2 linked regions of the Actinopolymorpha singaporensis genome follow. The protein of the gene in region 2 interacts with the protein of the main gene of each other region in a pairwise test. Links are inferred from orthologs where the notes say so. Each region holds a gene or a part of one and is shown on either strand. Other genes may lie near its edges. The genes, in order: BLU27_RS26700 and BLU27_RS16910.

Evidence for each region.
Region 1: the proteins of BLU27_RS16910 (region 2) and BLU27_RS26700 interact in binary tests that used the Escherichia coli proteins (3 or more experiments, as listed by UniProt). The link is inferred for Actinopolymorpha singaporensis from one-to-one orthologs.

Annotation. Positions count from the first base shown.
Region 1 is NZ_LT629732.1:5,954,994-5,958,210, forward strand. Bases 265-3,167 are described here. They hold BLU27_RS26700 (glutamate-5-semialdehyde dehydrogenase), read right to left. Parts: upstream 2,395-3,167; coding sequence 1,135-2,394; downstream 265-1,134. Other genes in these bases: nadD (nicotinate-nucleotide adenylyltransferase), read right to left, coding at 265-835; BLU27_RS29655 (hypothetical protein), read right to left, coding at 879-1,019; BLU27_RS26705 (hypothetical protein), read right to left, coding at 2,498-2,854; proB (glutamate 5-kinase), read right to left, coding at 2,881-3,167. In the rest of the region: rsfS (ribosome silencing factor), read right to left, coding at 1-155; more of nadD, read right to left, coding at 233-264; more of proB, read right to left, coding at 3,168-3,217. UniProt on the Escherichia coli protein: Catalyzes the NADPH-dependent reduction of L-glutamate 5-phosphate into L-glutamate 5-semialdehyde and phosphate. The product spontaneously undergoes cyclization to form 1-pyrroline-5-carboxylate.
Region 2 is NZ_LT629732.1:3,727,117-3,730,430, forward strand. What follows is about bases 234-3,233. They hold BLU27_RS16910 (sulfate/molybdate ABC transporter ATP-binding protein), read right to left. Parts: upstream 2,226-3,233; coding sequence 1,242-2,225; downstream 234-1,241. Other genes in these bases: BLU27_RS16905 (glycoside hydrolase family 36 protein), read right to left, coding at 234-1,109; BLU27_RS16915 (sulfate ABC transporter permease subunit), read right to left, coding at 2,225-3,058; cysT (sulfate ABC transporter permease subunit CysT), read right to left, coding at 3,051-3,233. Also shown: more of BLU27_RS16905, read right to left, coding at 1-233; more of cysT, read right to left, coding at 3,234-3,314. UniProt on the Escherichia coli protein: Part of the ABC transporter complex CysAWTP involved in sulfate/thiosulfate import. Responsible for energy coupling to the transport system.

The sequences.
Region 1 (3,217 bases), 2.2 Mb from region 2 along the record:
ACCTGACGGTCGTTGGTTGCGGAGCACAGAAGGAACGCGTCGGCGATGGCGAGCCGCTCGGAGACATCGAATGCGACGATGTCGCGGGCCAGCTTGTCAGAAGCGGCCCGGGCGGCCAGCTGTGCCAGCTCGACGGCTTCGGTCGTTGCGGGCACGAGGTCCTTTCTCGCCGATTCCGTGACGAACTTTTCGGAACGGCGTATCTGTTCGACGTAAGGTCCACTCCAGGATCTCACGGCTTGAGGTACATCCGCCTCTTGTTGATGTACTGAACGATGCCGTCGGGGACGAGGTACCAGATCGGGCGACCCGCCGCGACGCGCTCGCGACACTCCGTGGAGGAAATGGCCAGCGCCGGGATCTCCAGGAGGGTGACGGCGTCCTTGGGAAGCCGGTCGATCTCGAAGGTGTGGCCCGGCCGGGTGCACCCGACGAAGTGCGCCATCCGGAACAGCTCGTCGACGTCGCGCCAGGTCAGGATCTGGGTCAGCGCGTCCGCACCGGTGATGAAGAAGAACTCCGCATCCGGCCCCCGCGCGGCCCGCAGGTCACGCAACGTGTCGACGGTGTAGGTGAGTCCCGGGCGGTCGATGTCGACCCGGCTCACCGAGAACCTCGGGTTGGACGCGGTGGCGATCACCGTCATGAGGTAGCGGTCCTCGGCCTCCGCGACCTGCCGGGCACCCTTCTGCCAGGGCTGGCCGGTTGGTACGAAGATCACCTCGTCGAGGTCGAAGTCGGCCTGGACCTCGCTCGCGGCCACCAGGTGGCCGTTGTGGATGGGGTCGAACGTGCCGCCCATCACGCCCAGGCGGGGACGTCGGTCGTTCACCAGGCCCTCCGGACCGCCGGGCTGTGCGTACGCATCTGCGTCGGGCTCAGGCGTGCGGCCGGCCCTTACCGAAGGCGAGCGTGATCGCCAGGAGGATGAACAGGATCAGGAAGGCGATGAGCCCGAACACCGGCCCGGGGACGGGCAGTTCCGGACCTTCCTGTGCGAGAAGTACGACGGACGCCATGGGCGCAAAGCCTACCCCGCACCCCTCCGCTCACCGCGCCGGGCCGGGCCGTCGGCTACGGCCCTGGGCCACCGGCGACGACACGCGGGCCCCCTGGGGCCGCGCGATCGTCGCGTCAGCCGCGGATCTGCCCCTCTCCGACCACGACGTACTTGGTCGAGGTGAGCTCGGGCAGGCCCATCGGCCCGCGGGCGTGCAGCTTCTGGGTGGAGATGCCGATCTCCGCGCCGAACCCGAACTCCCCGCCGTCGGTGAACCGGGTCGAGGCGTTCACCACCACCGCGGCGGAGTCGACCGCCTGCACGAACCGGCGGGCCGCCGGCTGCGAACGCGTGACGATCGCGTCGGTGTGGCCCGAGCCGTGCCGGCGAATGTGCCGGCAGGCGTCCTCGAGGGAGTCGACGACGGCTGCGGCGAGGTCCAGGGAGAGGTACTCCGCGTCCCAGTCGGCGTCGGTGGCCGGGACGACGTTCTCGTCGTACGCCGCGACCCGGGCGTCTCCGTGCACCGTCACCCCCGCGTCGCGCAGCGCCGCCAGCGCACGCGGCAGGAACGCCTCGGCGGCGTCGGCGTGCACGAGCAGCGACTCGGCGGCGTTGCAGACGCTCGGGCGCTGGGTCTTCGCGTTCAGCAGGATGGAGACGGCCATGTCCAGGTCGGCGTCGGCGTCGACGTAGACGTGGCAGTTGCCGACGCCGGTCTCGATCACCGGGACCGTGGACCCCTCGACGACGCTGCGGATCAGGCTCGCGCCGCCGCGCGGGATGAGGACGTCGACCAGACCGCGTGCCCGCATCAGGTGCCCGACCGACTCGCGGCTGTCGCCGGGTACGAGCTGGACCGCGTCGGCGGGCAGCCCGGCGTCGACCAGGGCCTTGCGCAGCACGTCCACGATCGCGGCGTTGGACTCCCGCGCCGAGGACGAACCCCGCAGCAGGGCGGCGTTCCCGCTCTTCAGGCACAGGCCGGCCGCGTCGGCGGTGACGTTCGGGCGGGCCTCGTAGATGATGCCGACCACGCCGAACGGCACCCGCACCTGACGAAGCTCCAGGCCGTTCGGCAACGTGAACCCGCGGACCACCTCGCCCACCGGGTCGGTCAGCGCGGCGACCTCGGCCAGGCCGTCGGCCATCGCCGCGATCCGGCCCTCGTCCAGCCGCAGCCGGTCGATGATCGCGTCGGGTGTTCCCGCCGCACGTGCCCGCTCCACGTCGGCCGCGTTGGCGGTGACGATGCTCGCCGCCTGGGCGCGCAGTGCGGCGCCCATCGCGGCCAGGGCGGCGTCCTTGTCGGCGCGGGAGCGGCCGGCCAGGTCGACGGCGGCCTCGCGGGCGCGGGCCGCGGCGTCGAGAACGGCCGCGCGCTCACGGTCGATGTCGGCGCCTGCGTTCACGGCGTCGGCGTTCACGGAAGCAGTCACGGTCCCGATCCTAGGGCGTGTCCTGCGGATCGGGCGCCGAGGAGTGAGCGTCGCGAAACTAGTAGGGGCGGACGCTGGCGATCCCCGCGAACAGCGGTGGGGCGGTTCCCTCGTCCACCCGCATGGTGAAGGTGTCCCGGTCGAGCACCTCCAGGCCGATGACCTCCCACTGGGGCAGCCCCGCGCTCTCGCGGTGCTCGGTCCACAGCCGCAGCGCCAGCGAGGCGGCGTCCAGGATCTCCGTGGCCTGCTCCCAGTAGCGCACCTCCGCCCGGTCCGCCTGGAAGCGCACGGTCAACAGGAACGGCCGCTCCTCGACCAGGCGTTCGAGCCCGGCGCGTACTTCGTCCGGATCGTGGGGTTCGCCCGCCACCGTCACGGTGATGTGCCACATCCGCGTCTCGTCGGAGCTCACACCGCCGCCTTTCTCCAGTGCGTGATTCAGGTGTGCGCGATCGTACGGTCACGTTCGGGTACGAGCACGAGGTCGTCGCGGTGAACGACCTCGCGTTCGTAGGCGGGACCGAGCTCGCGAGCAAGGTCCCGCGTGGACCGGCCGAGCAGGCCGGGAAGCTCGCGGGCGTCGAAGTTGACCAGCCCGCGGGCGACAGTACGGCCCTCGGTGTCGACCAGATCGACAGGATCCCCCACCTCGAACGCTCCGTCCACCGCCACGATCCCGGCCGGGAGGAGGGATGCGCGGCGCTCGCAGACCGCGCGCACGGCGCCGTTGTCGAGCCGGAGCCTGCCGCGCGGCGTGGTGGCGTGGGCTAGCCAC
Region 2 (3,314 bases):
TACGGCTGGCGGAACTCGAAGACAACGTCGCCATGGCCTGCCTGGTCCAACCTGGTCCGGAGAAGACCGAGCAGGGCCGCCATCGCCTCACCGACATCGTGGATGTCGCCGACCGGTGGCGTGCCCTGATAGCGCATCGCGGTATCCAGGAAGTCGATCTTGAGGCCGTCGATCTCGTAGTCGGTGACCAGGCGCAGGCAGACCTCAGCGAGGTGCTCGCGGACCTCACGATGCCGCGGGTCGAGAACGAAGCAGTCGTCCGGCGTCCGCCTCTGGGTGGCGTACTTGGCCAGATCGGCGTACGCGTCGCTGTTCGTGCCCAGCAGTAACGGAGCCACCCAGAGCACGACACCGGCACCGAGTGCTCGGACGCGTCGAACGTGGGCCCGTAGGTCGGGGAACTTGTCGGGGTCCGGCACCCAGTCCCCGCAGCCTTGGTAGCCGCGTCCGACGGCCAAGCGCTGCCAGCCGTCGTCGATGAACACCGTGCGGCAGCCCATGGGCACCGCCAGAGCCGCCTCGGACTCGATCACCTCGGCGCTGATGTCCTGGGTGAAGGTGTACCAGGTCGAGTAGACGGGCTCGGTCGCCAACGTTGGTGCCGAGAGAGCAGGCGTGTCGATCCGGGCCGACATCCAGCCTGCCAGCCGCTGGACAACCTCCGACACGGATCCACCGGCCGCGGTCAACACCATCTGAAGTCGCTGCTCATCGGCGGCGGCGTGGAGCTCGACGGCGAAGGTCTTGTGCTCCTCCGACACGCCGTACCGGATCGTCAGCTCGTCGACCGGCCGATCGGCGGCCCAGCCGAACAGGACCTGACCGTCGGCGTTGTAGAGCGCACCCATCGGCGCGGAGTGGACCAGACTGGTGACCAATTTACCGGCCCAGTCGGCGGGCAGCGTCCGCATCGACCCTTGGCTCGGGTGCCAGTATCCGACGGCGTCCCCGAGCTCGGCCTCGAACCGCACGCTCAGCTCGGCCCCTGCGGGGGCCGTCAGCGTTACCGGGACGCCGACCTGAGTGGGAGGTTCGGTGCTCAGGTTGGTGCCGGGTCCGAGACGCAGCAGAGTGACGTGGGGTAGGACGGTGGCGGCGTCGACGAGCATCACCCGAGGATTCTAGGACGTACCTGCATACGGGTCAGCGCAGGAGCAGCTCATCGACCCCAACCTGGAATGACGGTCGGCGGTGTGCCTGGCGAGCCCGGCTGTGTTTGAGGGGTCGAGCCCGGCGGATGGTCAGGCGGTGGCGGACGGCAACGTCTCGGTCTCCACCCGGAGCCGGGAGTCGTGGCTCGGCATGATGTGGATCGTGCTACCTGGTCTGAGGTCGAGCCGTCCGGCAAGGCCGCGGGTCACCTGTGCCCACGCCTCCTGCTCGCCGATCTGCATCTCCACCCGGACCTCGAAGCCCAACCTCACCACGCGGGTGACTCTCGCCGGTGTGGAGCCGGCCCGTGGCTCGATCGAGAGGTCGATGTCGTGTGGTCGGTACAGCTGGCCGTCGATCTCTGTGACGGGGCCGAGGAACCGCATCACGAAAGGGTTTGCCGGGTTGTCGTAGATGTCGTGCGGGCTTCCGGCCTGTTCGACCACTCCGTTGGCGAGGACGACGATGGAGTCGGCGATCTCGATCGCTTCCTCCTGGTCGTGGGTGACGAACACTGTCGTCACGTGCACCTCGTCGTGCAGCCGTCGGAGCCACGCACGGAGTTCCTTGCGTACCTGAGCGTCCAGCGCGCCAAAGGGTTCGTCGAGGAGAAGCACCTCGGGCTCGACGGCGAGTGCCCGGGCGAGCGCCATCCGCTGCCGCTGCCCTCCGGACAGCTGCGCGGGGTATCGGTTGGCCATCTGCTCGAGGTGGACGAGTTCGAGGAGTTCGGTGACGCGCCGGCGGATCTCATCCTTGCCGCGCTTGCGTACCTGCAGGCCGAAGGCGACATTGTTGAAGACCGTCATGTGCTTGAACGCGGCGTAGTGCTGGAAGACGAACCCCACGTTGCGCCGCTGTGGCGCCACGCGGGTCGCGTCCACGCCGGAGATCCGTACTGTGCCCGAATCGGGCTGCTCCAGCCCGGCGATCACGCGGAGCAGGGTCGACTTCCCGCCGCCGCTGGGTCCGAGGAGCGCGGTGAGTGAACCGGATTCGACCGTTGCGGAGACATCGCGCAGAACCGGTGTGTCACCGAAGGACTTGTTGATGTTGCGGACTTCGATAGTCATCAGCTGCCGCCCTTCGGCCTGAGCAGTTTGGTCACCAGGAGGGTCACGATCGCGAGCAGCGCGAGAGCGGTGGCCGCGGCGAACGCGGCCGGCTGGTCGAAGTTCTGGAACCGCTCCTCGACGAAGAGCGTGAGCGTCTGAGTCTGACCGACGAGGCGGCCCGACACGACTGCGACCGCGCCGTACTCGCCCAGGGCCCGGGCGAGGCAGAGGACGACACCGTAGCCGAGTGCCCATCTGATGCCGGGGAGCGTGATGCGGCTGAAGGTCTGCCAGGAGCCGGCGCCGAGGGTCTGTGCGGCCTGCTCCTGCTCGTCCCCGAGCTCTTCGAGCACGGGGACGACCGCGCTCACCACGAGAGGGAGGGAGACGAACACGGTCGCGAGCACCATGCCAGGGATCGAGAAGATCACCTGGATGCCGCGTGACTCCAGCCAGCCACCTATCGGTGTGAATCTGCCGTACACCAGGGTGAGGGCGAGGCCGACCACCACGGGTGACACGGCCATCGGCAGCTCGATGAGGGCTGCCAGCAGCCTCTTGCCGGGGAACTCGTGACGTACGAGTAGGAGCGAGGCCCCGACCCCGAAGGCGGTGTTGGCCCCGACCGCCCAGGCTGCGACGACGACGGTCACCCGGAATGCGTGCACGGCCTCAGGGGAGGTCAAAGCTGTGACGAACGGGCCGATCCCACCACCGAAGGTGCGCCAGGCGATCAGGCCGACCGGCAGAACCAGGAGAAAGAGCAGGTAGACCAACGCGAGCGTCCGCAGCCAGTACTTCGCGGCGGCCGGCCCGGACGTGCTGACTCCCGTCGCTCCACCGCTAGCCACGGCGAGCTCGCCAGCGTTGAACGAGGTCGAGGAGGATTAGTACGAGCATGGCGACGACCAGCAGTACGGTCGACACTGCCGCGGCGCCGATGGGATCGTCACTCTCGATCTTGCCGAAGATGTTCACTGCCGCGACCTGGGTCTTGAACGGCAGGTTGCCCGAGATGAGCACCGTCGAGCCGAACTCCGCCATCGAACGCGTGAACGCGAGCGCCGTGCCTGCAGTCATCGCTGGTAGCAGGTTGGGCAGGATGAT